DNA from 3 places in the Micromonospora sp. NPDC049060 genome. Region 2 is predicted to be linked to each of the others. Evidence: riboswitches for the same ligand, from Rfam matches in the RefSeq annotation. Region 2 holds a riboswitch; each other region holds the start of a gene.
What was found. A riboswitch is a leader RNA that binds a small molecule or an ion and turns the genes downstream of it on or off. The one in region 2 is predicted to bind cyclic di-AMP.
Positions count from the first base shown of each region.

Region 1: another riboswitch for cyclic di-AMP. It lies ahead of AB0B83_RS20060 (hypothetical protein); the one in region 2 lies ahead of AB0B83_RS27685 (C39 family peptidase).
Region 3: another riboswitch for cyclic di-AMP. It lies ahead of AB0B83_RS02830 (hypothetical protein); the one in region 2 lies ahead of AB0B83_RS27685 (C39 family peptidase).

Region 1 is NZ_JBEZEV010000057.1:18,252-28,463, forward strand. It holds gene AB0B83_RS20050 (AAA family ATPase) at 175-2,292, shown strand; gene AB0B83_RS20055 (cation diffusion facilitator family transporter) at 2,369-3,286, shown strand; cyclic di-AMP (ydaO/yuaA leader) riboswitch at 3,440-3,571, shown strand; gene AB0B83_RS20060 (hypothetical protein) at 3,585-4,670, shown strand; gene AB0B83_RS20065 (SRPBCC family protein) at 4,761-5,228, opposite strand; gene AB0B83_RS20070 (PfkB family carbohydrate kinase) at 5,407-6,384, shown strand; gene AB0B83_RS20075 (5'/3'-nucleotidase SurE) at 6,381-7,205, shown strand; gene AB0B83_RS20080 (STAS domain-containing protein) at 7,251-7,613, opposite strand; gene AB0B83_RS20085 (nucleotidyltransferase family protein) at 8,307-9,443, shown strand; gene AB0B83_RS20090 (hypothetical protein) at 9,672-9,935, opposite strand.
Region 2 is NZ_JBEZEV010000115.1:6,995-17,206, reverse strand. It holds gene AB0B83_RS27705 (solute carrier family 23 protein) at 1-39, opposite strand, end outside; gene AB0B83_RS27700 (alpha-ketoglutarate-dependent dioxygenase AlkB) at 195-830, opposite strand; gene AB0B83_RS27695 (polysaccharide pyruvyl transferase family protein) at 934-2,259, opposite strand; gene AB0B83_RS27690 (acyltransferase) at 2,571-3,809, shown strand; cyclic di-AMP (ydaO/yuaA leader) riboswitch at 4,129-4,269, shown strand; gene AB0B83_RS27685 (C39 family peptidase) at 4,498-5,343, shown strand; gene AB0B83_RS27680 (alpha/beta fold hydrolase) at 5,449-6,192, shown strand; gene AB0B83_RS27675 (CDP-glycerol glycerophosphotransferase family protein) at 6,259-7,986, opposite strand; gene AB0B83_RS27670 (bifunctional cytidylyltransferase/SDR family oxidoreductase) at 8,023-9,525, opposite strand; gene AB0B83_RS27665 (ABC transporter ATP-binding protein) at 9,670-10,212, opposite strand, start outside.
Region 3 is NZ_JBEZEV010000003.1:181,276-191,487, forward strand. It holds gene AB0B83_RS02785 (hypothetical protein) at 1-427, opposite strand, end outside; gene AB0B83_RS02790 (CsbD family protein) at 612-785, opposite strand; gene AB0B83_RS02795 (heavy metal translocating P-type ATPase) at 912-3,161, opposite strand; gene AB0B83_RS02800 (hypothetical protein) at 3,173-4,171, opposite strand; gene AB0B83_RS02805 (cation transporter) at 4,201-4,410, opposite strand; gene AB0B83_RS02810 (metal-sensitive transcriptional regulator) at 4,561-4,863, shown strand; gene AB0B83_RS02815 (DUF305 domain-containing protein) at 5,012-5,644, opposite strand; gene AB0B83_RS02820 (hypothetical protein) at 5,726-6,358, opposite strand; gene AB0B83_RS02825 (YibE/F family protein) at 6,836-8,185, shown strand; cyclic di-AMP (ydaO/yuaA leader) riboswitch at 8,352-8,483, shown strand; gene AB0B83_RS02830 (hypothetical protein) at 8,487-9,503, shown strand; gene AB0B83_RS02835 (carbonic anhydrase) at 9,601-10,212, opposite strand, start outside.

The sequences.
Region 1 (10,212 bases), on a different contig from region 2:
CGGACTGGACCGGGCCCGGCGGGGAGCGCGACGCGGTCCCTGCGGGCGTGACGCGGGTTCCTTTCCCGCACCGGTGGCGCCGCTGGTTGCGTGCGGGCCGTACCCTCTTGCGGTTGGCCTGGCGCGGTTCGCACGGTTCGCGCCGCCCGCCGCCGACGTCAGGAGGAGCGAGCGGTGACCGACCAGACCACCCTGGAACAGGAGATGGCCGTCGAGCAGCGGCATCTCGACCGGGTGTACGCCCGACTGGCCGAGCTGCGCCGGTCGGCGGTCAGCGCCGAGAAGGAGGGCTACCGGCTCGCCCGGGTGGGCAACTTCGGGGCGCTGGTCGAACGGGACGCGATGGTGTTCCACGCCGCACGGCGGCGGCACATGCTGGACGCCGAGCACGAGGGCCTGGTCTTCGGCCGGCTGGACCTGCTCGACCGGCAGGTGCTGCACGTCGGGCGGCTCGGCATCCGCGACGACGACGCGTCCACGCTGGTCGTCGACTGGCGGGCCCCGGCCGCCGCCGCCTTCTACCAGGCCACCCCCGCGCAGCCGCTGGGCGTGGTGCGGCGGCGCACGATCCAGTCCTCCGCCGAGCGGGTCACCCGGATCGAGGACGACCTGCTCGATCCCGTCGCCGCGCCCGTCGACATGGCGGTGGTCGGCGACGGCGCGCTGCTGGCCACGCTGTCGAAGGCCACCGGCCGGGGGATGCGGGACATCGTCGCCACCATCCAGCAGGAGCAGGACGAGGCCATCCGTTCCCCCGGCTCGGGCGTGACGATCGTGTCCGGCGGCCCGGGCACCGGGAAGACGGCCGTCGCCCTGCACCGGGCCGCGTACCTGCTCTATTCCGACCGCAGCCGGTTCGCCGGCGGCGGCATCCTGGTGGTGGGCCCGTCGTCGGTCTTCGTCGAGTACATCGCCTCGGTGCTGCCCTCGCTCGGCGAGGACACCGCCACCCTGCACTCGCTGGGCACGCTCTTCGCGGGCCTGACCGCCACCCGCACCGATCCGCCGGCGGTGGCGGCGGTGAAGGGCTCGCTGCGGATGCGGCGGGTGCTGGAGCGGGCGGTCCGGGACGCGGTGCCGGGCGGCCCGACCGAGCTGCGCCTGCTCTACCGGGGCGAGCTGCTCCGGCTGGAGCGCCGCGAGCTGGACGGCATCCGGGACCGGGCGATGCCCCGGGGCGCCCGCCGCAACGAGGTGCGCCGGGCCGGCTTCGACGGGGTCTTCGCGGCGCTGTGGGCGCAGGCCCGCAGGCTGGGCGTGGGCCGGCTGCCCGAGCAGCGCGCGTTCGAGGACGAGATCGCCGAGCGGCCGGAGTTCCGGGAGTTCCTGAAGGCGTGGTGGCCCCGGCTGCACCCCCGGCACGTGCTGGGCTGGCTGGCCCGTCCGGACCGGCTGCACCGCTACGCCGAGGGGATCCTGTCCCGCGCCGAGATCCGGCTGCTGACCGACGCGTACCGCAGCCTCGACGCCGCCGGGCTGACGATCGCCGACATCGCGCTGCTCGACGAGCTGGACGCGCTGCTCGGCAAGCCGATGAAGCCCGCCCGGGCGAAGCGGGACCCGTTCCAGCTGGCCGGCGGGGTCCGCGAGCTGAGCACCTTCGCCGACCGGCAGCGCGCCGCCCGCGAGGCGGCGCGGGAACGCCCGGACGACTACCGGGAGTACGCGCACGTGGTGGTCGACGAGTCGCAGGACGTCTCGCCGATGCAGTGGCGCATGATCGGCCGGCGGGGCCGGCTGGCCTCGTGGACGGTGGTGGGCGATCCGGCGCAGACGGCGTGGACGGGGGAGCCCGAGGAGCTGAACCGGGCCCGGGACCAGGCGTTGGGCCGGCGCAAGCGGCACCACTTCACCCTCACCACGAACTACCGCAACTCGGCGGAGATCTTCGCGGTGGCGGCGGCCGAGATCCGCCGGCTGCACCCGGACCTGCCGCTGCCCCGGGCGGTGCGCTCCACCGGCGTCGACCCGGTCGCGCTGTCGGTGCCGCCGGCGGAGCTGGAGGCCGCGGTGGTGGCGGCGGCCGGCGCGCTGCTCGCCGACGTGGAGGGCACGGTCGGGGTGATCATGCCGGTGCCGCGCCGCGACGAGGTTGCCGGCTGGCTGGGCGGGCTCGGCGCGCCGCGTTTGCAGGTGGTGACCAGCCTGGAGGCCAAGGGCATGGAGTACGACGGGGTCGTCCTCGTCGCCCCGGGCGAGATCCGGGCCGACCCGGGGTCGGGGGTGCGGACGCTCTACGTGGCGCTGTCCCGGGCCACCCAGCGGCTGACCACCGTCGACCCGATCGGCTGAGCCGCCGTTACTTGCATACATAGCGATGTGAGCATAGATTGAACGCGAATCCGGACGCCTGACGGAGGGTGGGCGCGTGGGCGCAGGTCATGACCACCATCACGGGTCGGTGGCGAATGCCGCGCACCGCCACCGGGGCCGGCTCTGGGCGGCGTTCGGGCTGCTCGCCGGCCTCATGGTGGTGGAGGCGGTGGCGGCCTTCCGCACGGGCTCGCTGGCCCTGCTGAGCGACGCCGGGCACATGTTCACCGACGTGCTCGGCATCGGCATGGCGCTCGCGGCGATCGCCGCGACCCGGCGGGCGGGCGCCGACCCGCAGCGCACCTTCGGGCTCTACCGGCTGGAGGTACTGGCCGCACTGGCCAACGCCGTCCTGCTCTCCGGCGTCGCGGTCTACGTCGTGATCGAGGCGGTGCGCCGCTTCGGCGACCCGCCGGAGGTGCTGGCCGGCCCGATGCTTGTGGTCGCCGTGCTCGGCCTGCTCGCCAACATCGGCGCCTTCGCGCTGCTGCGCTCCGGGGCGAAGGAGAGCATCAACGTCCACGGCGCGTACCTGGAGGTGCTCGGCGACCTGCTGGGGTCACTCGGCGTGATCGGGGCCGCGCTGCTGATCGCCACCACCGGCTGGTGGTGGGCGGATCCACTGGTGGCGGTCGCGATCGGGGTGCTCATCCTGCCGCGCACCTGGCGGCTCGGGCGGGCCGCGCTGCGCATCCTGGTGCAGGCCGCGCCGGAGCACCTCCAGGTGACCGCGGTGCACGACCGGCTGGCCGCCGTGCCCGGCGTCGCCGAGGTGCATGACCTGCACGTCTGGACGCTGACCTCCGGGATGGAGGTGGCCTCGGCCCACCTGACCATGGCACCCGGCGCGGAGGTCGGCGCGGTGCTGGGCGCCGCCCGGGCCGCGCTGCACGACGACTTCCACATCGAGCACGCCACGTTGCAGATCGAGCCCGGAGCGTCACGCGGGGCCTGCGGGTCGGTTGAGTGGTAATGAGGACAACCTTAAATCTGGGAGAGTATTGTGCGCTTATGCCGGATTTGACTGTTAGTGGACGTACACCCTGCGTCACCTGCGCTGCATCAGTCACAGCGGCACCGGTAGGCTCGGCTTCGGCCTCCGCCAGGCGGCACCCACCGGTGCCGGCGGTGGCCGCCGCCTAATCGCCCGGCGGGGCGAACCGGGGAACCATGTCCGTGGGGTGCATCCGCGTCAGCGGTAGGGATCTTCCGTCCCGAACCCGTCAGCTAACCCGGTCGGCGGCTGACGGAAGGACACGTGTATGCCAGTGATGGCACCTGTACGACGACGTGCCGCCCGGACGGCGGCCCTGATCGCCACGATGCTCGCCCTCGGCGCCGCGGTGGCCCCGGTCACCGCCGCCCCGGCGGCGGCCGCCACCCGGGCCGGCCTGCTCGCCGCGGCCCCCGGCCAGGACGAGGAGGGCGGCACCCCCGCCCTGCGGGCCCAGTTGGAGGCCGCCAGCAAGGGCTACCTCGACGCCAAGCGCGCCCTGGACACGTCGGCCAAGCGGCAGCAGCAGCTCGCCGCGCAGCTCAAGACCACCGAGGTCGAGTTGGCCGCGCACACCGCCAGGGTCGGCGAGATCGCGGGCGCGGCCTACCGCACCGGCCGGCTCAGCGTGGCGTCCGCCCTGCTCAACAGCAGCTCGCCGGACGGCTTCATGGACCGCGCCGCCGCCCTCGACGCGGTGGCCGCCAAGGAGGACCGGGCCCTGCGCGAACTCCAGGAGACCCGGGACCAGGCCACCCGCACCAAGCTCGCCCTGGACGGCGAGATCCGGGAGCAGCGCAAGCAGGTCACCGTGATGGCCAAGCGCAAGGAGCAGGCCGAGCGGGCGCTGACGGTCGCCAACCGCGAGCAGCAGCAACAGCGGCAGCAGTCCACGGGGGCGGGCACCTCGCCGGGCGGCACCTCCAGCAAGACGGCGAAGGCGGCCCCGCGCAACTCCGACGGCTCCTGGCCGCGCGAGTCGTGCAGCGTCAACGACCCGACCCCCGCCAACGGCTGCATCACCCCGCGCACCCTGCACGCGCTCAACCAGGCCAAGGCGGCGGGCTTCACCCGCTACGTCTCCTGCTACCGCCCCGGCGGCTCGGGCGAACACCCGAAGGGCCGGGCCTGCGACTTCGCGGCCCAGAAGGGCGGCTTCGGCGGCGACGCCACCGGCGGCGACCGGACGTACGGCAACAACCTGTCGGCGTACTTCGTGCGCAACGCCGACCGGCTCGCCGTGCTCTACGTGATCTGGTACAGGCAGATCTGGCTGCCCAGCAGCGGCTGGAAGTCGTACAGCGGGGCCAACGGCGACCCGTCCAGCGACCACACCAACCACGTGCACCTGTCGGTCTACTGACGCCCGCGCCCCGGTGCCCCGCCCGTCGCGGGTCACCGGGGCGCGACGGCGTCCGTCGCCCCCGGCCACCGCGGCCGGGCCGTCCGGCGGTCAGTCGGCCGACGACCCGGGCAGGCTCGTGTCGAGGGCCGTGGCGAGGCGGGCGGCCAGCCCGAGGTGGGCGGCGCGGGCCTGGCGGAACGCGTAGCCGAAGAGCGGCGCGGGCGCGGCGAGGGTGATCTCGACCTCGATGCGGACCACGCCGTCGGGCTCCGCCCGCAACCGGGTGTGGTTGCGCACCGTGGTGGCAGGCCACTGCCGGGCCACGGTGACGATCTCGTCGGGATCGTCGACGAGGACGTCGGCCCGGCAGGTGATCGGCAGGCGCACCGGCCCGGCGGCCAGTCGATCGGTGATGTCGTAGCTGGCCCGCGCGCCAGGACGGGGCGGCACCCGGCGGACCCGGACGATCAGCGGGTGCAGGTCCTGCTGCCGGGTGGGGTCGGCGAGCAGCGCCGCGGCCTCCGCGAGGGAGCAGCGCGCCTGGACGGTGTAGCTGAAGGAACTTCGCCTGAGCACGCCGTCTCCCCAGGGTCGGTGGTCGCCCGATCGTCGCGCATGCCGGGCGCCCTGGCAACGCCGCGCCGATCCCGCCCGGAGTCCGGACGTCCGACCGCCGACCCCACTACGGTCAGCTGATGGATGGTCACGGCACGTGTCGACCGACGGAGGATGGGCGCATGAACGGGTACGACGGATGAGCGGGCACGTGATGGTCTTCGCGCCCACGCCCCGGCTGACGGTGACCGTCGACCAGCCCAGCGAGGCGCCGGAGCTGCACCTGCACCCCGGCGGGCAGGGCGTCTGGCAGGCCCGGATGGTGATGTCGCTCGGCGTCGACGTGGTGCTCTGCGCCGCCCTCGGCGGCGAGATCGGCCAGGTGCTGGAGCCGCTGCTGGTCAGCGAGGGCGTGCACCTGAAGGTGGTGGTCCGCGACTCCGGCAGCGGCGGGTACGTGCACGATCGGCGCGAGGGCTCCCGGCAGGAGATCGTGGACGTCCCCGGCCAGCCGCTCAGCCGGCACGAGCTGGACGAGCTCTACAACCTGGCGCTCGGCGAGGGGCTGCGCGCCCCGGTCAGCGTGCTGAGCGGGCCGAACGAGCCGTCGCTGGTCCCGGCCGACCTCTACCGGCGGTTCGCCGCCGACCTGGGGGCCAACGGCAGCCGGGTGGTGGTCGACCTCTGCGGCGAGCACCTCGACGCCGTGCTGGACAGCGGCGTCTTCTTCCTCAAGGTCAGCCACGAGGAGCTGATCGCCGACGGCCGCGCCGACGGCGAGGACGAGGAGCAGCTCGCCCGGGCCCTGTACGACCTGCACGCCGGCGGTGCGGAGAACGTGGTGGTGAGCCGGGCCGACAAGCCCGCCCTCGCCCTGGTCGACGGCGAGGTCTTCGAGGTCGAGATGCCCCGGCTGGAGGCGGCCGACCCGCGCGGGGCGGGCGACTCGATGACCGCCGGGGTGGCGGCCGTGGTGGCGCGCGGCGGTGACGTGCGCACCGCGATCCGTACCGGCGCGGCGGCCGGCGCGCTGAACGTGACCCGGCACGGCCTGGGCACCGGCCGGCTCGACTCGATCGCCGGCCTGGTCGACCGGGTGCGTCTCGTACCGGCCGGCAGCCGGCCGCAGGAGCGGACCAGCCCCGACGAGCTGGCCGAACGGGCGGCCGAGCGATGACGCTGCGGGTACTTGTCACCAACGACGACGGGATCGCCGCGCCCGGCATCCAGGCGCTGGCGCGGGCGGCGGCGGACCGGGGCCTGGACGTGGTCGTCGCCGCGCCGCTGGAGGAGGCGAGCGGCACCAGCGCCGCGATGACCGCCGTGGAGCGCGACGGGCAGGTGGTGGTCCACGAGCACCCGCTGCCGGAGGTGCCGGGGGTGCCGGCGTTCGCGGTCGGCGGCTCCCCCGGTTTCATCGCGCTGATCGCCGTGCACGGCGCGTTCGGGCCTCCGCCGGCGGTGGTGCTGTCCGGCATCAACCGGGGCGCGAACGCGGGACGCGCGGTGCTGCACTCGGGCACGGTGGGTGCGGCCTTCACCGCCGCCGCGAACGGCTGCCGGGCGATGGCCGTCTCGCTCGACGTGCTCTCGGCCGGGGAGGCCACGGCCGCCAGCGGGGGTGCCGCGGTGGCCGCCGCCGCCCGGGTACGCGACGCCGAGCGGCACTGGCCGACGGCCGCCCGGGTCGCCCTGGACCTGCTGCCCCGGCTCACCGCCGGGCCGGTGGAGAGCGTGCTCAACGTCAACGCGCCGGACCTGCCGCACGGCCGGCTGCGCGGCGTGCGCCGGGGCACGCTTGCCACCTTCGGCCAGGTGCAGATGACGGTGGCGGAGGCCGGGCACGGCTTCGTCCGCACGTCGCTGGAGGAGCCGGGGCAGTCCGTGCAGCCCGGCACCGACCTGGCGCTGCTGGCCGAGGGGTACGCCTCGGTGACGGCGATCCGCGCGGTCACCGAGGTGGCGGACGTCGACCTGTCGGGCCTCGGCGACGCCTGAGCGGCCCGCCTCCGCCCTCGCGGCCGACGGCAGGTCGGCGGCCGGTCAGGCGCCGGGGAGGACCTCGGGGGTGGGTGCGCCGGCGTAGTAGGGCTCGGGGGCGCCGAAGAGGCCGAGCAGGCCTGTCACCCAGAGCTGCCGGTGCACGAAGCGGCTCGGCTCGGTGACGACGAGCTTGACGCCGCTCACCTCCGCAGTCTGGAAGCCGGCGACCATCGCGCTGATGCCGACCGAGTCGATGAAGGTGACGAGCCGCATGTTCAGCTCGATCCGACCGGGGCGTCCCTTGGTCAGGACCTCGGCGATGGCCTCGCGCACCTCGTACGCGGTGTCGACGTCGATCTCACCCCGCGGGGCGATCTCAATGACACCACCAGGCAGGACCGACTTCACGATCGACAGGCTCACGCGAGCACCTCCACTCGCCCGTCCGACGGGCGCCTCATCAGTACGCGGGCCGCGACCGAGAGTATTCCTCCCACGGCCTCGGTCGCCACCCCTCGGGGATGAGCAATTCGCGGATGAGGACACGGCAAACCACCCTTATCCGGACTATTTGTCTGTTATGCCGACTATCAGCTACCGCTGACGCGCCGACGCCCCAGCGTAGCCGGGCCTCGCCAACACCGCCCAACAGCCGCCCCCCGGCGTGGCCCCGCCGGTACGGGTGCGGAAGTGACGGCGGTGCACGTACTCGACCTTGATGGTGGAGAAGGTGGCCTCGGCGACGGCGTCGTCGAAGCACGACCCGACCCTGACCCGTCGACGGGCGCACCTTCCAACGGACGCGGGCACGGGCGAAGTCGACCGAGGTGTACTCGGCCGCGGTGCTCGGGACACCAGGGGCGCCCGGGCGGGGGCTTTGGCTCGATACCTGCCCGTGTGAGTGCGCCGACGCGGGGTGGGCCGGGCACGCGCTCTCCCGGCCGGGACGCGGTTGAGCAGCGGTGATCCTGGCGGCCGGAGCACCGAGGTCCGCTACACTGCGGTCGCCCGTCCGTCTGAACAGTCGATGCGCACCGATCGATCGAGTAGCCACAAGTAGACATGCGATCGGATCCCGCGCTTTCCACACCTGAATGCCGTCGTAGAGGAAGTCGAATGGCCGCGATGTCAATCGAGTCGGAGCTGTTGCTGCTGCTCAGCAGGCAGAATCTGACCGAACCTCAGCTCGCCCGGGTGCGTGAGATCCTCGACCAGGAATCGTTGGGCCTGGACTGGGGACGGTTCGCTGCTCAGGCCGCTCGACACCGGGTCGCTGCGCTCGTGGGATGGCAGTGGTGGCGCCTCATGACCGAGGAAGCGGTGATGGGGATGGATGCCGCGGTCATGATGCTGCTGTACTCCACCTATCGGGACACCCGGCGGGGCAACGCACTTCTCCTGCACGAGATCAAGGCGATCTCCGAAGCCGCAGCGGAGCAGGGCACCACCGTACTCATGCGCAAGGGCGGCCACCTGGCCTTCACGGCCTACCAGGAGCCGGGTACGCGGCCGATGGGTGACCTGGACGTCCTTGTCACCCGGGAGCAGGCACCTGACCTGGTGAGGGTGCTTGAGCGGCTGGGTTATGTCGAGGGCAAACCGACCGCGGCCGGCATTGTTCCACTGAGCAAGCGGGAGCGGGCGTTCTGGCGCCTGTACGGCAGCGACCTGCCCAAGTTGAACAAGTTGACCGGGGAACTCGAACTTCCGGTGATCAGCATCGACGTCAACGTATCGTTGGCGCTGCCCGGCAAGGGATACGACATCCCGGTCGACGCGGTCCTGGCGCACGCCCGGAGCCACCGGTACGCAGACGCCTCGTTCCTCGTGCCGTCTGCGGAGGACGCCGTCATCGATCTGGCCGCCCACATCCACAAGACCTCGACCACACTGAGGTTCATGAACCGGGGCGGCAAGCACCGGCGGTTGATCAAGTATGTGGACATCGCGGAACTCGTGCGCTCCGCCGGGCCGGACCTGTCGTGGGACCTGCTTCTCAAGCGCGTCGACGAGTACGCGGTCGCCGGACCCGTGTTCTACGGGCTTGCCCACCTTGACAAGCTCTTCCCGAATGTCGTCCCGGCGGAGACCCTCGCCGCGCTCCGGCAGCGGTGCCCGGAGCCCGACCTCCTGTTGCAGCAGTACGGCCAGTGGGATTTTCCGGAGCCGCGGGTGTGGCAGGAGGACTTCCTGACCCGGTTCTTCGACCCGGAGTCCGATCGCGACCTGCCCGTCTCGAAGTCGCTCGTATGAGGGAAGGAGGCACCTGAGACCACTCAGGCGCCTCCTTCCGGATACCTGCTACTGGCAGGCGTTCGGACCGCCGACGATATCGTCGAGCTCGTCGTCCGCCATCTCACGGATGTCGATGGCTTCGAATTCCAACTGGGTCATGTGGGTTCACCCCCTTCCGGGCCTCATCACGAGGCTTGGTCCCGGTCTCCACCATGCAGAACCGATCCCAGGGCCCCGGCAAAGTCGTCAGGTGATGCCGAGTAGGGCCAGCGGGCGGGTGCTGTCGCGGGCGTGATGCCGGTTGGCGGCGGCGATGTTGGTGACGCCAGCGGTGCGGAGTACGCCGATGGCGGCGTTGCGTAGGGCGGACATGACTTGGGGTCCGGTGCCGGTGCGGATCTGGCTGCGGTCCTCGTCGTAGGTGACGTCGCGGACCCAGTGGACCTTGTTCTCGATCGACCAGTGGCCGCGAATCCAGCTCGCGAGTTGCGCCGGTCTGGCCTGGTGCACGCGGAGGTCGGTGATCGCGTAGACGGGTCTCGGCGGTGAATCGTTTCGGCTGGTCGAGGCGGCGTCTGCGGCGGCGGATCTGCAGGGCCTGGGCGGCGCGTCTACACCAACCACATCAAGCCGGGCACCCCACGACTTTGCCGGGGCCCTGGGACCGATCCGGGGAGCCGAGCAGGGCTCGACCTGTCGGCTGCACACGGGTCGACCAGGTCGTTGGAGAGTGGAGGCCACAGGACACCTCCGAGAGGTCCCCAGGGACGTGACGTTGCTGGTGTTC
Region 2 (10,212 bases):
GGACCAACGGGAGCGCGGCTCGGTGGAGGACTGGGTCATGGAACGCCCTTCGCGTCGTGGAGAGGTGACGGGGGCGCAGGTGAAACCCAGGAGTCGTTTCTAGCAGAGGCCCGGTGCGGCCCGGCCGGTGGCCCTGCAGTGGTTCGGCTGGTGGCCTGGGTGGGGCTGTTCGGGCTTGCCTCCGTCGGGGCGGGTCAGGCGACGCCGGCGGGGCGGAACTGGACGCTGACGCGGGGCCCGACGGGGCGGGTGGTCTTGGGCACGGCGTGCTCCCAGGTGCGCTGGCAGGAGCCGCCCATCACCACGAGGTCGCCGTGGCCGAGTGGGAAGCGCAGGCTGTCGCCGCCGCCACGGGGCCGCAGCAGCAGTGTGCGCGGCGAGCCGAACGAGACGATGGCGACCATGGTGTCGGTGTGCGCGGAGCGGCCCTGGGTGTCGCCGTGCCAGGCGACGCTGTCCCGGCCGGAGCGGTAGAGGCACATGCCGGCGGTGACGAAGGGCTCGCCGAGCTCGGGGGCGTAGTGCCGGGTGAGGGCGGCGCGCGCCTCGGTGAGCAGCGGGTGCGGCAGCGGGCGGTGCCCGGCGTACCAGCAGAGCAGCCGGGGCACGTCGACCTCGGCGTCGTACATCGTGCGGCGCTCGGCCCGCCAGGGGACGTCCCGCAGCAGGACGTCGAAGACCTGGTCGGAGCCGGTGATCCAGCCGGGGAGATGGTCGACCCACGCGCCGTGGGTGAGCGGGTGCCGGCGCAGCCGGTCGGCCAGCGGGCTCAGCGACGGTCCGGCGGCGGTGAGGTCGAACATCGACGGCTGGTAGGCGGCCCCGGTCATCCGCCCAGCGTACCTGCCGTGTTGGTACAGGTGTACGGACGCGTCGCCCGCCCGCCCGCCGGCCGCCGGCGAGGGAGGCCGGTCGGGCGGTGCGAACCCCGCCTCAGCGGTTCAGCATCCGGCGCACCCGGCCGCCGATCACCTGCTTGACCCGGGTCTGCAGGCGCTGCCCGCGCAGCGTCTCCGTCTCCTTGCGTAGCTCGACGTTGCGGTCGCGCAGCCACTGGATCCGCTCCAGCAGCGCGTCGGGGGCGGTCGCGGCGGCCGGGCGTACGGCGGGCGGGAAGGCGGTGGAGCGCACCTGCGCGTCGAACTGGGCCGCGCTGTCGCCGTCGGCGAAGGCGTGGCCCAGGTCGTGCCTGGCGAGGAAGGCGAGCATCGTCTCGTAGCGCGACTTGTGGCCGTCGTTGAGCGCCGTGTAGTCCGCCTCCGCGTAGAGCTGGGCGGCGTCGACGTCGACCGGCACGTCCTTCATCACCCGGTGCGGGATCTCGAAGTACCGGGCGAGTTCCAGGGTGCGCGAGTCGTGCGCGAAGAGGTAGCCGGGCGTGCCGGCGATGAGGGCGGTGATGGTGCCGTGGATCCGGGTGCCGAACGCGAAGTCGAACCCGGAGAGGTAGTCCATCCAGGTCCAGGGGTCGACGAACATCCGCACCTTGTCCTCGGTGAACAGCGGGTGCGAGGTGTGGATCGGGATCTTGCTGGTCCTGCCCCGGTCGCCGGGGGCGTCGCCGTAGAGGAGCGTGCCGAGCGTCTTGAGGTCCTGCGGCAGGTAGCGCAGGTTCGGGTACCGCTCGTGGTGCCGGGCGATGATCTCCGCCATCGACGTGACGTAGGGGGAGACGGTGAGCGCGAGCCTGTCGTCGGGCGACAGGGACGCCTTCCTCTTCTCCACCCGCAGGCTGTCGCCGTGCAGGAACATCGACGGGCAGCCGATCACGTCGACGGCCGAGAAGCCCAGGGCGCGCAGGTAGTCACGGGTGATCTCGCCACGTACGCCGATGCTGTGCGAGCGGTCGAGTACCGCCCGTACGAAGCGGGTCACGACGTCGTCGATGGGGCGGAGGTACTCCCGGTCGCCGTTGATGTCGGTCTGTACGCCCACCCCGAGCACCACCACCGGGATCTTCAACTGCTCGATGAGCTTCGTCATGGCCTCGACGCGGTGGGCGTAGCTGCGGCGGAAGGCGTTGGCGAGCGGTACGACGTAGACGTCGTACCGCTCGTTGATCATGTCGGCGTCGCGCGGGTCGATCCTGAACTCGGTCGAGGTGATCTCGGCGGTGGCGGTGCGCAGGAGCTTGTGGGCGGCGTGGCTGAAGACGAGGTTGCCGTTGTTGTCGCCGATCCAGTTCCGCTCGTGCGTCTCCTCCGGAGAGTAGACGTCGAACGGGCCCTTCTTCGCCCGCATCAGGATTCGCTTGTGCATTCGCCCGCCTCTCGTCACCTCCGGGTCTGGGAATACTAGCCACCCGTTCGGCCGCAACCCGGATGCCCGCCACCGCCGTCACGGATGGGGACGCAACGGTCACGGAGGGACGGGAGGAACGGGATTCCCCCACGGGACAGAACGGGCACTCGCGGACGGGACGGAACAGAGCCTCAGGCCCGGCGGGTAGGGTGCCCGGCGGGGCGGCGCCGACCGGTGGACCGCCACGGAGCCCCTTCGGGGGCGCCTGAGGACGGGGTCGAGGAGGAGACGTACGTGCTGGTGACCCTGCGGATCGTCGGGATGCCGGCATGAACGACGCCGCGACCGTCGCGCCGGCCGCCCGGCCCGCGTCCCCGGCCAGCCGCCTGCCGTCGCTGACCGGGCTGCGCTGGGTCGCCGCCCTGCTCGTCTTCGGGTTCCACGTCGCGACGATGGGCATCATCGCCGAGCCCGGCCAGAAGGCCGTCGTGGACTGGGCCTTCGCCCTCGGGCTGTCGGGCGTGCAGTTCTTCTTCATCCTCAGCGGCTTCGTGCTGGTCTGGTCGGCCCGACCCACCGACACCCGTCGGGCGTTCTGGCGGCGCCGGGTGGCCAAGATCTGGCCGAGCCACGTGGTGCTGTGGGTGGCGGCCCTGGCGGTCGCGGCCTGGTTCGCCGACCCCGTGGACCGGTTCGTCGCGGTGGAGAACCTGTTCCTCCTCCAGGCGTGGGACCCGCGGCCGGGCCACTTCTACAGCATCAACACGGTCAGCTGGTCGCTGTCCTGCGAGTTCTTCTTCTACCTCTGCCTGCCGTTGGCGCTGCCGCTGATCCGCCGGGCCCGGCCGTGGGCCCTGTGGGCCGTCGTGGTCGCGGTGCCGCTGCTCATCCTGGCGCTCTGGCCGGCCCAGGTGCTGGTGCCCGAGGAGAGCCGCTGGTGGTTCACCCAGATCTTCCCGCCGGTGCGGTCGCTGGAGTTCTGGATGGGCGTCGCCGCCGCCGAGCTGATGCGGCGTGGCCGGTGGCGCGGGCCGGGCCTGCCGCTGGCCAGCCTGCTCTTCGTGGCGACCTGGGTGGTCGCCGCGCAGTGGGTCCGCGCCGAACTGTGGGCGGCGCTGCTCTCGGTCGCGTACATCCTGGTCATCGCCGCGGCGGCGGACGCGGACGTGCGCGGGCGGCGCTCGCCGTGGCGGTCCCGGCCGATGATCTGGCTGGGCGAGGTCTCCTTCGCCTTCTATCTGGTGCACGTCCTCGTGATGATCACCGTCCTGCGGCTCACCGGTGACTGGGGCGTCGGCTTCACCGGCTGGTGGGGGCTGGCGGTGGTGCTCGGCTTCCTGCTGGTCAACCTGGCCCTGGCCGGCCTGTTGCACCGTCTCGTCGAGACGCCGATGATGCGGCTGCTCACCCCGCGTAGGCCGGCCCGGGCGCCGCGGGACGGGGACGCCGCCGGGCAGGACCCCGGCGGCCCCGGGGCGGCGCCGGGGGACCGGGGCAACGCCGTGCCGCGCCCCCGGGCCGCCGATCCACAGGACGACCACCGGACGACGTACGCCGACTCGCGCTGAGCGCCCCCGGCGGCCGGAGAGTCCGGGCGACGAATCCCCACCGTTTCGGTGACGCCGGTCACCACGCCGTCGAACCGGTCATCGGGCGCGGCCCGGTCGATTCCAGCCGGGGTTTCGGCGCCGATGTCCGCCACTTGTCCCGTTGTCGCCCCAAGGTGCGTGCAGAAACGGTCGTCCCATTGAGTCGCGTCAGTGGCGAAGTGCCCGCAAAAATTGTCTCCCGATCAAGGTTTAGGCAGGTGGGACGGGGTTGGCAGGGCGCGGACCGGCCAGTAATGTCGGCGCGTCCGGTGCGGTACCCGATCGCCAGAGGCGACGCCGCGCCGACCCGCCTAATCGTGAACGACGAACCGGGGACCCAGTGCTCGTTGGGGTGAATCCGTGGGCCGTGGGCCCGTGGTAGGGCGTTCTTCCCGCCCGAATCCGTCAGCTAACCCGGTCGGCGGTGTCGGAAGGAGTTCCATCTTCATGCCACACCCGTACACCCCTCGGCTGTGCCGCCGTCTCCACGGCGCCGCGGTGACCGCGCTCGTCGGCCCGCAGGTCATGAGCTGACCCACCGGTCACCGTCCGTCGCCCGGCGTCCCGGGCGCATCCCCTGAGTGGTCCACCACCCGCCCGGACTCCCGTCCGCGCGGCGGTCCGCCCTGCCCTCGGCGCGGACCGACGGCCGCTCACCCCCGAGCCCGTGGAGGAAACCGTGAAGCACCACCTCAAGCGACAGTTGCGTCGCCTCACGTCCGAGCGTCCGTACCAGCTGGCCGCCGCGTCCGCCGCGGCGCTCGTGCTGGCGTCGGGCACGGGCGCGCTGCTGGCCGGAGCCGACGAGGACCCCGCCGTCGCGCAGGCCCCGGTGGCCGCCACCGAGCTGCGGGACGACGCCGCGGCCTCGCGCAGCCAGGCCCGGGTCGCGCCCGCCCCGTCCAGCGCCGCCCCGGCCGCGTCCAGCGCCGCCCCGTCGGCCAGCGCGTCCAGCGCCGCCCCGGACCCGGACCTGACCCGCAAGCCGGCGCCGCCGAAGCCTCCGGCCGCCAAGAGCCTGGACTACGACTACCAGGCCCAGACCACCTTCTACAACTGTGGTCCGGCGGCCGTCCGGCACGCCCTCAGCGCCGCCGGCATCGCGCGCAGCCAGGACGCCCTCGGTGCCCAGCTGGGCACCGACCAGATGGGTACCGACTCGGCCCAGGACACCACCCGCGTGCTGAACGCGACGGTGAAGGGCGACCCGTACCGGACCCGGATGATCCCCGGTGGCGCCGCCACCCCGGCCCAGATGGACCGGCTCCAGGCCGACGTCGTCGCGGCCATCGCCGACGGGCGGGGCGTCGTGGTCAACGTCGCCGGCAGCGCCACGGACACCGACGGCGGCTGGCACTCCTTCCCCGGCGGCCACTACGTCGCGGTGGTCGGCTACCAGGACGAGGGGCGGCTGGTGAAGATCGCCGACTCGGCGAACCCGGCGACCGCGTCGTACTGGATGAGCACCATCGCCCTGGCGAACTGGGCCGCCACCCGCGGCTACTCCGCCTGAGCGACTCCGTCGGGCGTCGGCTCCCCACCCGGGGGGTCGGCGCCCGATGTCGTGTCCGGGTCACGGCCCTCGCCCGCGGCGTCCGACGGGTGGCACACTGCGCCCATGGTCGATGAGTCGGGTGACGGGGCCGGCCGGCGGGTGCTCCTGCTGCTGCACGGCATGGGCGCGACCGGCGACGTGTGGCTGCCCTGGGCGCCGCTGCTGGAGCGTCGGTGGGCGGGGCGGTGGCTGGCGCCGGACCTCGCCGGCCACGGCTGGTCGCCGCCGCTGCCGGAGTACTCCTTCCCGGGGCTGGCCGCGCGGATCGGCGCGGGGCTCGCGGCGGGGGACCGGCTCGTCGTGCTGGGGCACTCCCTCGGCGGGGTGGTCGGGCTGGCGCTGGCCGCCCGGGGCGCCGGACTGCCCGTCGACGCCGTCGTCGGGCTCGGCATCAAGGCCGTCTGGTCGCCGGCGGAGCTGGCCAAGGCGGGTGAGTTGGCGGCCCGGCCGGTGACCTGGTTCGCCAGCCGGGACGAGGCGGCCCGCCGCTACCTACGGGTGGCCGGCCTGTCCGGGCTCTTCGCCCCGGAGCACCCCGTCGTGGAGGCGGGGCTGCGGCAGGTCGACGGCCGCTGGCGGCTGGCGATGGACCCGGCCGCGTTCGGCGTGGGCGCGCCGGAGTTGCCCGCCCTGCTGGCGGCGACCGACGTGCCCGTACTGCTGGCCCGCGGCGAGCACGACCCCATGGTCACCGACGCCCAGCTCACGGAGCTGGGGGTGCCGGTCGCCGTCCTGCCCGGCCTCGGGCACAACGCCCACGTCGAGGCCCCCGATGCGGTCCTGGACCTCGTCGAGCCGTACCGCTGACGTGCCCCGCGAACGGCCCGGCCCACAGGTCCGCCGTCGCGACCGGTGTGCCTCCCGACCGGGGCGTCAGGTGGCGGGGGAGAGGGTCGCCTCGTCCGGGTCGAGCGGCAGGCCGGTCGCGCCGCCCGTGCGCGGGGCGGGCGTCTTCCAGCCCTCGTCGAGCTGGCGCCGGGCGGCCTCCAGGAACGCCTCGGCGTACGACTCGGCGGGGAAGTCGCCCAGGTAGCGGCTCCGGGTGGCCCACCGCGCCGAGGCCAGCGGATCGGTGTCCAGCAGCGCGGTCAGCACCTCGTCCACGTTCGCCATGTCGCGCCGCAGCACGTAGCCCGACCCGGCGAGCGGGAACTGCTCGGGGAACCGGTCGCCGGAGTCCACCATGTCGGTCACCGCGTACGGCTTGCCGGAGTAGAGGTAGTCGGAGATCACCCCGGACACGTCGGAGACCAGCGCGTCCGAACGGTTCACGCACTCGGTCAGGGTCAGCTCCCGGCTGGCGGCGGCCCCGAAGACGTGCTGCCGGCCGCTGCGGGCCCGGTCCGCGGCCAGCAGTTCGGTGAGCCGGCCCAGCTGCCGGGCGGAGGCCGGGTTCTGCGAGGTGTACGGGTGGGCCCGCAGGATCACCGTCGCGCCCCGGTCGAGCAGCCGGCGCAGCAGCGTCTCGGCCACCGGCAGGGAGCAGTAGTTCGCGTCCGCGTTGTGCCCGGTCCAGGTCGGCGTGTAGAGCACTGTCGGGTTGGCCCGCCCGTGCGCCGGCTCCGGGCGTACCTCGATCGACTCGACCTGCGGGCGGCCGACGACGACGAACTTCTCCGCCGGGATGTCCACCCCGGCGCGGGCGTACCGGTCGACGGCGGCCTGGCCGGCGACGAAGATCCGGTCGAAGATCGCCGAGACCGGGTTGGCGCTGGGGGCCTTGTCGCTGTCGCCGTGGTGCAGCTGGACGTGGGTCAGCTGGGTGTAGCGGATGCAGTGGCTGTTCTTCGCGCCGTGGTTGACGTAGAACGCCACCCGCAGGCTCGGCACCAGCGCCTCGTCCATGGCCCTGGTGGTGGGGCAGTAGACGACGGGCGCGCTGGTGGCCGCGGCGACCAGGGGCAGGAACTCCGGCTCGCGCACCATCACCAGGAACGGGCGGCCGATCCGCTCCAGGTACGGCAGCCACATGGTGACCTGGTACTCCGAGCCGGGCGGCGCGGAGAAGTGGAGCAGGAACTCGGGCTGGTGCCGGCGCAGCGCGCGGGACACCGCCGAACCGCCGGCCCCCGGCCGGAACTTGCGCCGGGCCAGGTCCAGCCCGACCGCCGCGGCGCCGGCGGCGACCAGGGCGACGGCCGCCAGCGCGACACCGGCCGGCAGGCCCGCGACGGCCGCCAGCGCCAGCAGGGCGAGCAGCCCCGCCAGCGCGTCGCCGAGGCGGGCGGCGACCAGCGGCGTCCACGAGCGCACCGGCAGGTTCGCGGCGCGCACCTCCAGGCCGCCGGCGTCGCGGAGCGGGTTGACCAGCAGCACCAGCCCCAGCAGGGCCAGTGCGGTCACGGCCAGCGCGGGGTCGAACCCGGCGTCGAGGCGGCGGGCGTAGCCGACCAGGATCGCCGCCGCGACAAGCGCGGTCTCGGCGGCGTTGTCGGCGCCCGGGCGCACCCGCCGCTCCCAGGTGGCCGCCGCGAGGGCGGCCACGGCCAGCCCCAGCCCCCAGCCGGTCGCGCCGGTCAGCGCGACGACGAGGAACGCCAGCACCGCCAGGCCGGTGGCCAGCGCGCGGGCGAGCAGCTTCCGAACCAGGTCACCACGCATGTCGGCTCCGTTTCCCGCCGTGGCCCGAAATCCGCGTCAGCCGGCGTCGGCCGGGCTGGCGTCCCGCTCGACCCGCGCCGGCCCCGGCTGGGCCGGCACCTCGCCGGGCGCGCGACGCACGTCGATGACCTGGCCGGTCAGGTCCGAGATCAGCACGTCCAGCGACGCCTGGGCGACGGTCTCGGCGGCGAGCAGGGTGTGCTCCGGCTCCTCGCCGAACGCCTTGGTGCGCATCGGCGTCGCGGTCCGCTCGGGGTTGACGCAGTTGACGCGTACGCCGAACTCCGCCCACTCGTCGGAGAGCGCCTGGGTGAGGTTGACCAGGGCCGCCTTGGTGGAGGAGTAGAGCGCGTAGTCGGCGCGGCCCCGGGTGTAGGAGCTGGAGGTGTAGAGCAGCAGCTGGCCCTTGGTCTGCTGGAGGTAGGGCAGCGACTGGCGGGCGACGATGACCGGCCCCACGAAGTTGACCTGGAGCACCCGGTCCATGGTCTCCTGGTCCATCTCGGACAGGGGACCCTTCTCCAGGACGCCGGCGGTGACCACCACGTGGTCGATCCGGCCGGTGGCCTCGAAGGCGGTCTTCAGCGCCGCCCCGACGTCCTCGGCGCGCTCGACGTGGGTGCCGGTGCTGGAGCGGCTGAACGGGAAGACCTGCGCGCCGTAGCGCCTGGCCAGCTCGGCGAGGTCGTGGCCGATGCCGTAGCTGCCGCCGAAGATCACGATGGTCCGGCCGGTCAGCTCCTCGGTGTAGCTGCGCTCGTCGGTCACCCGGGGCGCCTGCGCGGCGGCGAGCTGGAACAGCTTGTCCGCCAGGTGCACGTCGACCGGGTGGGTCACCTTGATGTTCTCGTCGGAGCCGTCGATGACCTTGATCGGGGTGCCGGGCAGGTAGCGCAGCACCACCCCGCAGTCGTCGGTCGCGGCGAAGTGCGGGTCGTCCTCGGCGAGCTGGTAGGCCTCGCGGATGGTGCCCGAGCGGAACGCCTGCGGGGTCTGACCCCGGCGCAGCGAGGAGCGCACGGGGATGTCGGTGATGCAGTCGTTCTCGTCGACCTGGACGATCGTGTCGGCCGACGGGATGGCCACGTCGACCGCCGAGTACGTCCAGAGCGCGTTCACGCACTCCCGCACGATCCGGCCGCTGACCAGGGGCCGCACCGCGTCGTGGAAGAGGATGTTGCAGTCGCCCTCGCCGACGGCGTCGAGCGCGATCCGGGTGGTGGCGTTGCGGGTGTCGCCGCCCTCGATCACCTTGGTGACCTTGCGGAAGCCGGCCTTGTCGACGATCTGCTGCGCGTCGGCGACGTGGCCGGTGGCCATCAGTACGACGATCTCGTCGATCTCGGGCGCCGCCTCGAAGACCGCCAGGGTGTGCTCGATGATCGGCTTACCGGCGATCTTCAGCAGCTGCTTCGGGATGCCGAGGCCCAGCCGGGTCCCGGTGCCGCCGGCCAGCACCACCGCCACCGTCCGCGAGGGCCGCCACGGCGCCGGGTCCTCCGGTGCGGCGTCCGGGCCAGTGGTGTGGTCCTGCGTCATTGCCGAAGCCTCACTCTCAGGGTGCGTGAACAGAAGGTTCCGCCCGTGCGGCGACCGGATGAACCTTAACGCGCGGACCGCGCCGCCCCCACGGGGCGACGCGGTCGGCCGGCACCGGGCGGATGCCGTACGTGCGCCGTTGCGCTACTTGCCGCTGAACGCCTCGTACTCCCGGACGACCTCGTCGGTCGGGCCGTCCATGCGCAGGACGCCCGATTCCAGCCAGATCGTCCGCTCGCAGGTGTCTCGGATCGAGGAGAGCTGGTGGCTGACGAGGAACACCGTGCCGGCGCCCTCCCGCAGCTCCCGCACCCGCCGCTCGCTGCGCTTGCGGAAGATCTTGTCGCCGGTGGCGAGGGCCTCGTCGATGAGCAGCACGTCGTGCTTCTTGGCGGCGGCGATGGAGAAGCGCAGCCGGGCCCCCATGCCGGAGGAGTAGGTGCGCATCGGCAGCGAGGCGAAGTCGCCCCGCTGGTTGATGCCGGAGAAGTCGATGATCTCCGGGGTCCGCCGCTGCACCTCCTCGGGCGACATGCCCATGGCCAGGCAGCCCAGCACGACGTTGCGCTCGCCGGAGAGGTCGTTGAGCAGGGCCGCGTTGACCCCGAGCAGCGAGGGCTGCCCCTGCGTGTAGACCGCGCCGCGGTTGACCGGCAGCAGGCCGGCGATGGCGCGCAGCATGGTCGA
Region 3 (10,212 bases), on a different contig from region 2:
GGGACGCCCGGGAACCGGCGTCGATCCGGTCGGCGGTGTCCTGGATCAGGGCGCGGATCTCCGGGTCGGCGGCGCGGCGGGCCTGCGCGCGTACGTCGTCCGCCAGCCCCGCCAGGTTGCGCCGGAGCTGGTCGGCGACCTGCTCACCGGTCAGGTCACGGGTGACCGAGGCCGCCGAGTCGGTGGCGATCCTCCGGCTGCCGGCGAGGATGAGCTTGTCGACCTCGCGGCAGACCTCGACGGTGTTGGCGGCGGTCGTGGCGACCGGGGAGGGACTCGGGGCGGCGCTCGCCGGGGCCGTCGGGCTCGGCGGGGCCGCGCCGGGCCGGGCGGTCTCCTCCCGCGCGGTGTCCTGGCATCCCACGGCCAGCACCCCGAGCGCCACCGTGGCGGCGGCGCGGCGCGCGTAGACGACGGATCGGGACACGGGACCTCCCGTTCGGGGTCTCGGCCTTCCCGGGGCTGACGGCACGGGTGCGGCCGGCGCCGGGCGGCGGGACGTCGACCTGCCAACGAGTGGCGCCTGCCGGGGGAAACGTCCGCCGGACGCGCCAGTACGCCCTCCGCCGGCTCGGTTGGAGACCGGTTCCGGCGGAGGGCGCGTACGCGGGTCAGCTCTTGAAGGCGTCCTTGATCTTCTCGCCGGCCTGCTTGAGCTTGGCGCTGGCCTGGTCGTTGCGCCCCTCGGCCTCGAGCCGCTCGTTGTCGGTGGCCCGGCCGGCGCCTTCCTTCAGCTTGCCGGCCGCGTCCTCGGTCGTGTTGTTGATCTTGTCTTCGAAACCCATGTCAACCTCCGGATTGGCGGTGCCGGTACGCCCCTCGAATACCCCGCACCGCCACCGTCCAACCGTCCGGTCACCCACCGCCGCCAGCCGGCAGGCCGCCGGGCCCGCCACGATCGGTGCCGAGGGTCAGGAGACCGGGCGGAAGCCCCGCAGCCGGAGGCTGTTGGCGACCACGAAGACCGAGGAGAAGGCCATCGCGGCGCCGGCGATCATCGGGTTCAGCAGGCCGGCGGCGGCCAGCGGCAGGGCCGCCACGTTGTAGGCGAAGGCCCAGAACAGGTTGCCCTTGATGATGCCGAGGGTGCGCCGGGCGAGCCGGATCGCGTCCACGGCGGCCATCAGGTCACCCCGGACCAGGGTCAGGTCGGACGCCTCGATCGCCACGTCCGTGCCGGTGCCCATCGCCAGGCCGAGGTCGGCCTGGGCCAGCGCGGCGGCGTCGTTGACCCCGTCGCCCACCATCGCCACCACCCGCCCCTCGTCCTGGAGCCGCCGCACGACGTCGACCTTGTCGGCCGGCAGCACCTCGGCGACCACCTCGTCGATGCCCAACTCGGCGGCCACGGCACGGGCGACGGTGGTGTTGTCGCCGGTCAGCAGCACCGGCGTCAGGCCGAGCGCGCGCAGCTGTGCGATCGCCGCCCGGCTCGTCGGTCGGACCACGTCGGCCACCGCGAGGACCCCGCGGGCCCGGCCGTCCCAGCCAACCAGCACCGCCGTCCGCCCCTGGGCCTCCGCCGTGGCCGCCGCCCGCGCGACCTCCTCCGGTACGTCGAGGCCGTGCTCGCGCAGCATTCGGGGCCGACCGATGAGCACCTCCCGGCCGTCGACCGTCCCGCTCACGCCGAGCCCCTCGGCGTTGGCGAACCCGGTCACCGGCGGCAGCACGCCCGCCTCGGCCACCGCGGCGGCGACGGCCCGGGCGATCGGGTGCTCGGACGCCGACTCCAACGCCCCGGCGAGCCGCAGCAGCTCCGCGCGCTCCTCGCCGGCCGCCGGGACCACGTCCACAAGCGTCATCCGGCCGGTGGTGACGGTGCCGGTCTTGTCCAGCACGACCGTGTCCACCTGCTTCGTGGACTCCAGCACCTCCGGCCCCTTGATCAGGACGCCGAGCTGCGCGCCCCGGCCGGTGCCGACCAGCAGGGCGGTCGGCGTGGCCAGCCCGAGGGCGCACGGGCAGGCGATGATCAGCACCGCCACGGCGGCGGTGAACGCGGCGGTGCCGCCCGACCCGTTGCCGAGCCACCAGCCGAGGGTGCCCACCGCGAGGGCGATCACGATCGGCACGAAGACGCCGGAGATGCGGTCGGCCAGCCGCTGCACCGCCGCCTTGCCGGTCTGTGCCTGCTCGACCAGCCGGGCCATCTGGGCCAGTTGGGTGTCGCCGCCGATGCGGGTGGCGGTGACCACCAGCCGGCCGCCCGCGTTGACGGTCGCGCCGACCACGGGCTCGCCCGGGCCGACCTCGACCGGGACGGACTCGCCGGTGAGCATGCTGGCGTCGACCGCCGAGGTGCCCTCGTCGACCACGCCGTCCGTGGCGATCTTCTCACCGGGCCGCACCACGAACCGGTCCCCCACCACGAGCTGGTCCACCGGGATCCGGGTCTCCGTGCCGCCGCGCAGCACGGCGACGTCCTTGGCGCCGAGTTCGAGCAGGGCCCGCAGGGCCGCGCCGGCGGTCCGCTTCGCCCGCGCCTCGAAGTAGCGGCCGGCGAGGATGAACACGGTCACCCCGGCCGCCGCCTCCAGGTAGATGTTGCCGGCGCCGTCGGAGCGGTTGATGGCGAGGCTGAACGGGTGGGTCATCCCCGGCGTCCCGGCGGTGCCGAGGAAGAGCGCCCAGACCGACCAGCCGAACGCCGCCAGGGTGCCGAGCGAGACCAGGGTGTCCATGGTCGCCGCGCCGTGCCGCAGGTTGATCCAGGCCGCCCGGTGGAAGGGCAGCCCGCCGTAGGCCACGACCGGGGCGGCCAGGGTGAGCGACAGCCACTGCCAGAAGTCGAACTGCCAGGCGGGCACCATCGCCAGCACGATCACCGGCACGGTGAGCACGGCCGAGACCCACAGCCGGGTACGCAGGCCGCGCAGCTCGTCCACCGGCTCGGCGGCCGGTTCGCCGCCGGCGGGCTTGGGTGGGGGCGGCAGGGCCGCCGTGTAGCCGGTCTTCTCCACCGTGGCGATCAGCTCGTCCGGGGTGACCTCGTCGGCGTACCGGACGGTGGCCTTCTCCGTGGCGTAGTTGACGGTGGCGGTCACCCCGTCCATCCGGTTCAGCTTCTTCTCGATCCGGGCCGCGCAGGAGGCGCAGGTCATCCCGCCGATCGCCAGCTCGATCTGGTTCGGCGCCGTCAGCAAGGGCTTGGTGGTCATCATGCTTCCCGTCAGTCGTGCCCGTGACCGGGGACGCCATGGTCGGCGCCAGCGGTCGGGGAGCTCGTGGCGGCGGGCGTGCCCGCCGTCGGGGAGCTGGTCGTCGCCGGGACACCCGGCGCGGTCGGGCTGCCGGCGACGACGGTGAACTCGGCGGTACGCACCACGCCGCCGTGCTTGAAGTCCAGGTAGAGGCGGTAGGCCCCGGCCGACGGCATCTCCGCCGAGAAGCTCACCTCGGGGCCGGGCCGCGTCCGTCCGTCGCCCGGCTCGCCGTGCGGGTGCACGTGCAGGTACGCCAGGTCGCCCTGGCGCAGCGCCACCAGGTGGCCGTACGCGCCCAGGTAGGGCTCCAGGTCGGTGACCGGCGCGCCGGCGCGGCTCACGGTCAGGGTCAGCTCGGCGGTGCGGCCGGGCTCCGGTGCGCCGGTCAGCGTGACGGTGTAGCCGTCGACCGTGGTGCTGGTCGCCGGCGCGGGCAGGGGCCGCCCGGTCAGCGCGCCGGGGACGGTCACGTCGACGCCGAGCGTCAGCGCCTCGCCCCCGGTCGGGGTGAAGTCGGCGAACGCCCGCCAGACGCCGGGCCCGGCGAGCGGCGAGTCGACCCGCCAGGTGCCGTCCGGCGCCATCTCGGGGTGCACGTGCCGGAAGCCGGAGAGGTCGCGGCGGGCCACGATCAGGTGCATGCGCTTGTCGTGCGCCACGTCGTACGCGGTCACCGCCCGGCCGTCCGGACCGGTGACCTGGAAGGCGAACTGCCCGGCCGGGGCGTCCACCGGGCGCAGGGTGTAGCCGCGGTCGGAGACGAGCAGGCCGCCGGGCAGGTGTGCCGCCGCGCCGTTGTCGCCCCCGTGTCCGTCCTCGCCGCCGTCGCCGTGCCCCCCGGTGGCGTCGTGCGGGGCTTCGGCGGGCGGCGCCACGGGGTCGGCCACCCGACCGACCCCGTACGTCGCGCCGAACACCACCGCGAGGCCGAGGGCGAAACCGCTCAGCTTCGTCGCCGTGTTCATGGTGTGCCTCGTTTCCCCCGTGCCCGCCGTCAGGCGCCGACGAGGTCGTAGCCGGCCTCGTCGACGGCGGACCGCACGGTGTCGGTTTCCAACGGACCTTCACTGGTGACGGTGACCTGACCGGCGGCGACGTCGACCTGGACGTCGCTGACGCCCGGGATCGCGCCGACCTCGGTGCTGACCGCGGTGGCGCAGTGCCCGCAGGTCATGCCCTGCACCTGGTACGTCGTGGTGATCATGGAACTCTCCTCTCGCCGCCTCCAGCCTATACCCCCCAGGGGTAAATCGGAGGCGGACCGGTGCCTGTGCCGCGTACCGGTACCCGGTGGGGGTATCCCGGCTGGAAGCGAACGTACCATACCCCCGAGGGGTACGGTATCCTCGACCCCATGACCACACCGACGCCCACCCCGACCAGGGGTTACACCGCCACCAAGGATCAGCTGCTCGCGCGGCTGCGCCGCGTCGAGGGGCAGGTCCGTGGCATCGAGAAGATGGTCGACGAGGATCGCTACTGCATCGACGTGCTCACCCAGATCTCCGCGATCCAGGCCGCCCTGGACAAGGTCGCGCTGGGCCTGCTCGACGGGCACGCCCGGCACTGCATGCGCGAGGGCGCGGCCGAGGGCCGCGCCGACGAGATGGCCACCGAGATGATGGCCGCCGTCGGCCGCCTGATGAAGCGCGGCTGACCACCGGCAGGCTCCTTCGTCCGTCGGCGCACCGGTTCCGCGCGCCGGGCCCCTCCCGGCCGGATCCGGTGGCGGTGCCCCGGCGCCCCCGGGGCGGTACGGCCACGGTGCCCCGGCGCCCCCGGGCGGGGACGCCGGGGCGGGCGGCTCAGAACCGGCCGAGGATCTTGCGCATCGTGTCGATCTCCGCCTGCTGGGTGCTGACGATCTGCTGGGCCAATGCCTTGGCCTCCGCGTTCACGCCCCGAGCCAGCTCGTCGCGGGCCATGGTGATCGCGCCCTCGTGGTGGGCGATCATCATGGTCAGGAACTGCCGGTCGAACTCCCGGCCGGTGGCAGCCGCCAGCTTCGCCATGTCGGCGTCGGACATCATGCCGGGCATGCCGTGGTCCATGTGCGGCATGCCGCCCGGCGACGGCACCGGCCGCCCCCAGGCCGCCAACCAACCGCTCATCGTGGCGATCTCGGGTCCCTGGGCGGCCTTGATCTCCGTGGCGAGCCGCTTGACCTCCGGATCCGCCGCCCGCGTCGGCGCCAGTTCGGCCATCTCCACCGCCTGCTGGTGGTGCGGAATCATCATCTGGGCGAACATCACGTCCGCATCGCCGAACGCGGCCGAACCGGTGGCGGTGGCGGTGGCGGCCGGCCCGCCGGTGCCGGGGGTGCCGTGCCCCGCCCCCGGCGGCGAGTGGTCGTCGCCGCCGCAGGCGGCGAGGGCGAGGGCGGTGGTGACGGCGACGCCGGCCAGGGCGGCACGGCGCGCGAGGGCACGAGTGGTCATGGTGGAACCTTTCGGTGTCGGAACGTACGCGGCATGACGGGGACGCGGAACGGCGTGCAACCGCACCGCGTCGAACGCGTCCTACCTGCGCAGCACCGAGACCGTGGCGAGCCGCAGACCGACCGGCCGGGGCGGCGGGGCCCGGGGCGGCGGGAAGGCGCCGACCGGACCGCCCCCGGTCGAGTTGACGGCGCGTACGCGGACCGACAGCAGCGCCGCCAGCAGCAGCGCGGCCGTGAACGCGCCCAGCACCGCCAGGCACACGCCCCACCCGGGCAGCCCTCCACCCGTGCGGCCGCCAGCGGGCAGGAGTTCCTCGGAGTCGCAGCCCCCGGGACAGCCCACGACGGTCTGGAGGGCCGGCCCGGCGGCGTGCGGGGCGCTGACGTCCCGCGGGGGCGGCACGAGCGCGAGAGCGGCATGCGCGGCGGACACCACAGCGGCGTGCCTGGCGGAGACGACGGGCACCCGGGCGGCGGCGTGCCGGGCCGGCGCGGGAGCGGCGTCCGGAACGGGCGCGGGCGCGGCGGCGGCGTGCGGGCCGGGCGCGGCGGCGTGCGGGCCGGGCGCGGCGGCGGCGTGCGCCGATGGGTTCGCGGGATGACCCGTCTGGTGCGAGTCGTGGCCGATCGTGTGCATCGCGGCCAGCCCGAGCAGCGTGCCGACGAGCAGCAGGAGCCGCGCGCCACGCGCCGCCGTCACCGTCGTCCGCACGTCCCTCACGCTAGCGCGTCGGCCCGTGCCGCAGGGGCACCACCCACGGCCGGCCCCCGCACGTGTGCGGGCCGGCACTGGTTCCCGCGCGTCAACGGCGCAGGTGGGCCGGTCGGGCACGTATGGGTCCCGCGCGTGGGCAGCCGAAACATGGGCGGCCGGGCGCGCGCAGGTCCCGCGCGTGGGCGTGCCGGGCGGGCGTGGCGAAGGTCCGCGCCGCGACACCACCAGCACGACCTGCGCCCCGATGCCGGGGTGGCTACCATTCGGCCGGTGGCCCTCCGGACTCCGCACCACCCGCGCCGCGCCCTCCGCCGGGCGATGGCGCCGACCGCCCGTCGCCGGACGGGAGCCGACGGCCACGGCACGTGACCACAGTGCCACGTGGAGGCGGTTCCCGCCCCCGCACCCGTGGCGACGCTGAACCGACCGGCCCGCCGGCCCGTACCCCGCCCTGGACTCGTTGGGAGACTCACGTTGGGCGCCGACCACACCCGTCCCGCTCCGTCCGCCCCGCCGAGGGTGCGGCGGATCCTCGTCGCGACGGTGGTGCCCCTCTTCGTCGCCACGCTGATCGCCGCCCTGGTGCTGTGGCCGTGGGACGCGCCCGACCCGGCGACCGGCACCGACGCACCCCGCTACCACGGCACGGTGACCCGGGTGGTGACGGAGCCGTGCCCGCCCGCCCCGGAGGCCCCGGAGGGGAGCCCCGACGCGCCACAGGGCCCCTGCGGCACGGTCACCGTACGGGTGCAGGACGGCCCCGACGCCGGCCAGCAGATCCAGACGCCGATCCCGGCCGGGCCCGGTGCGCCGACCGTCGCCGTGGACGACGAGATCATCCTGGTCGAGCTCACCGACCCCGCCGACCCCACGGCCAGCACCTACAACATCGCCGAGCACCAGCGCGGCAAGCCGCTGGTCTGGCTGGTGGCGCTCTTCGCGGCCGCCATCGTCGCCTTCGGGCGGTGGCGCGGGCTGGCCGCGCTGGGCGGGCTGGCAGCGAGCTTCGCCATCCTGCTGACCTTCGTGCTGCCGGGCATCAGCGCCGGGAACCCGCCCCTGCTGGTCGCGGTCGTCGGCGCCGCTCTGATCATGTTCGTGGTGCTCTACCTGACCCACGGCGTGACCGCGCAGACCTCGGTCGCCGTGCTCGGCACGCTGGGCAGCCTGGTGCTGACCGGTGTCCTCGGCACGATCGCCACCGCCGCGACCCACCTGACCGGGTTCGGCTCCGAGGACGCCACCACGCTGTCGATGTACCAGGCCGACGTCGACCTGCACGGGCTGCTGCTGGCCGGGATCATCATCGGCTCCCTCGGCGTGCTGGACGACGTCACGGTGACCCAGGCCGCCACGGTCACCGAGCTGGCGCACGCCAACCCCGGGCTGTCCCGAGGGCAGCTCTACCGGGCGGCGACCCGGGTCGGCCGGGCACACATCGCCTCGACGGTGAACACCATCGTGCTGGCGTACGCGGGCGCCTCGCTGCCGGTGCTGCTCCTGCTGACCGCCGACTCGCGGGCGGTGACCCAACTTCTCACCAGCGAGTTCCTCGCCCAGGAGATCGTCCGCAGCGCGGTCGCCACCCTGGGCCTGATCGCCGCCGTGCCGCTGACCACCGCGCTGGCGGCCCTGGTGACCACGGCCGGCCGACGCGGCGGGGACGCCACCGACCGCGCCGCGCCCGCGACCGCGCCGACGCCCCGTCCGGCGACCGACCGGTCCGAGGCGCTGGAGGCCCTCAGCGGGCCGCGTGGGGACACGCCGTCCGCCGCTCCCGCCGGATGGCCCGACGGGCGCAGAAGTACGGACACCGCATGGTGACGCTCCTCAGCGTGACCGAACAGGACGTTCAGCCTGATAAACGCGTCACTGGTCACCGTCCGCCATTACGAAATAACGCATTTAGTCGGCTTAGGGACGTAGATCCCCGGGAGCGTTCTCGGGTAACCTCGCTGCCGGTCACCGCCGAAGGCGCGCAGCGGCGCCTGCGGTGCCGCCGCCCAATCGCCGCGAGGCGAACCGGGGACCCAGGTACGTGGGGTGAATCCGCGACAGCGGTAGGGGCCACTTCCGCCCCGAACCCGTCAGCTAACCCGGTCGGCGGTCGACGGAAGGGAAAACTGTGACGGCACCCCTACGCCGCTGGTTGACGCCCGTGGTGGCCGTACTCGCCGCTCTGGCGGTCTTCGCCGGGCCTCTCCCGGCGGCGGCCGCGCCCACCCCGCCCAAGCCCTCCGGGCACGGGGACGACGAGCCCAAGCTGCTCGACGACCTCATCGAGGCCCGGAACCGGTCCTACGTGCAGGCCAAGGCGAAGTTGGCGAAGTCGAAGAAGCGCCAGCTCGAACTGGCCCTGGAGGTCTCCCGGGCGCAGGCCGAACTGAACGCGCTGGCTCCCCAGGTCAGCCAGATCGCCGCCCAGTCCTACCGCACCGGGCGGATCGGCGCGGTGTCCATGCTGCTGGACACCGCCAGCCCCGACTCGTTCGTCAAGCGCGCCGCCGCCCTCGACGAGCTCAACCTGGTCAACTCCAAGAAGCTCGCCGAGGTGAACGCGATCAAGGACCGCGCCGAGCAGGCCAAGCTGGCGCTCGACACCGAGGTCCGCGAACAGCAGAAGCTGACGAACGAGATGGCGCGCGGCAAGCGGGAGGCGGAGAAGGCGCTCGCGCTGGTCGGCGGCAGAGGGCTGACCAGTGGCAAGGTGGTCGCCACCTCGCCGGTGGCGAAGATCGCGCCGGGACGGACGGCCGACGGCGACTGGACGCCGCTGTCACCCACCGAGGACGACCCCACCACCTCCGGCCGCATCACCGCGCGCACCCTGCACATGTACAAGGAGGTCAAGCGGGTCGGCTTCAACCGGTTCGTCGGCTGTTACCGCCCCGGCGGGCCGTACGAGCACCCGAAGGGCCGGGCCTGCGACTGGTCGCTGCAGAAGAGCGGCTTCTCCCCCTGGCACAACGACGACACCTACATGTATGGCAACAACCTGACCGCGTTCCTGGTCCGCAACGCCGACCGGCTCGGCATCTACTACGTGATCTGGAACAGACAGATCTGGTTCCCGGCGACGGGCTGGAGTTCCTACAGCGGCCCGTCGAACCACACCGACCACGTCCACGTGTCACTGCTCTAGCCGGGACACACGTACACAGAGGGCCGCCCCGCCGGACGCGGGAGCGGCCCTCTGTCGTCGTGCGGGCCCGCCGCGACGACCTGCCGGGCGGGCGGAGTCAGGCGAGCGCGGCGCTGGCCGCCGCCTCCGGCGCGTCGGCCGTACGGGCGGGCACCTCGGCCACCGTCCGCACCTCGCCGGCGGTCAGCCGGTACGACATGCCGACCACCCCGCAGCGGCCGGCGGCCACCTCCGCGGCGAGGACGGCGGAGCGGCCCAGCATCGCCTCGACGGTGTGCGCGATGTGGATGTCGACGATGCCGTCGATGTCGTGCACGCCCTCGGCTGCGGCCCGGCGCAGGCTGGGCACCACGGCGTCCACCACGGCGCACAGGTGCCCGACCGGCGGGGTGCCGGTGGCGTCCGCCGCACGAGCCGCCTGGACGGCCCCGCAGGAGTCGTGACCGAGCACCACCACCAGCGGCGTGCCCAGGACCGTGACGGCGTACTCCACGCTGCCCAGCACCTCGGGACCGATGGTGTGCCCGGCGGTGCGGACCACGAAGAGGTCACCGAGGCCGCGGTCGAAGATGATCTCGGCGGCGAGCCGGGAGTCGGAGCAACCGACGATCACCGCGAAGGGGTGCTGCCCGTCGGCGACCGCGGCGCGGTGCCCGGCGTCCTGGTTGGGGTGGCGCGGGGCGCCGGTCACGAACCGCCGGTTGCCGGC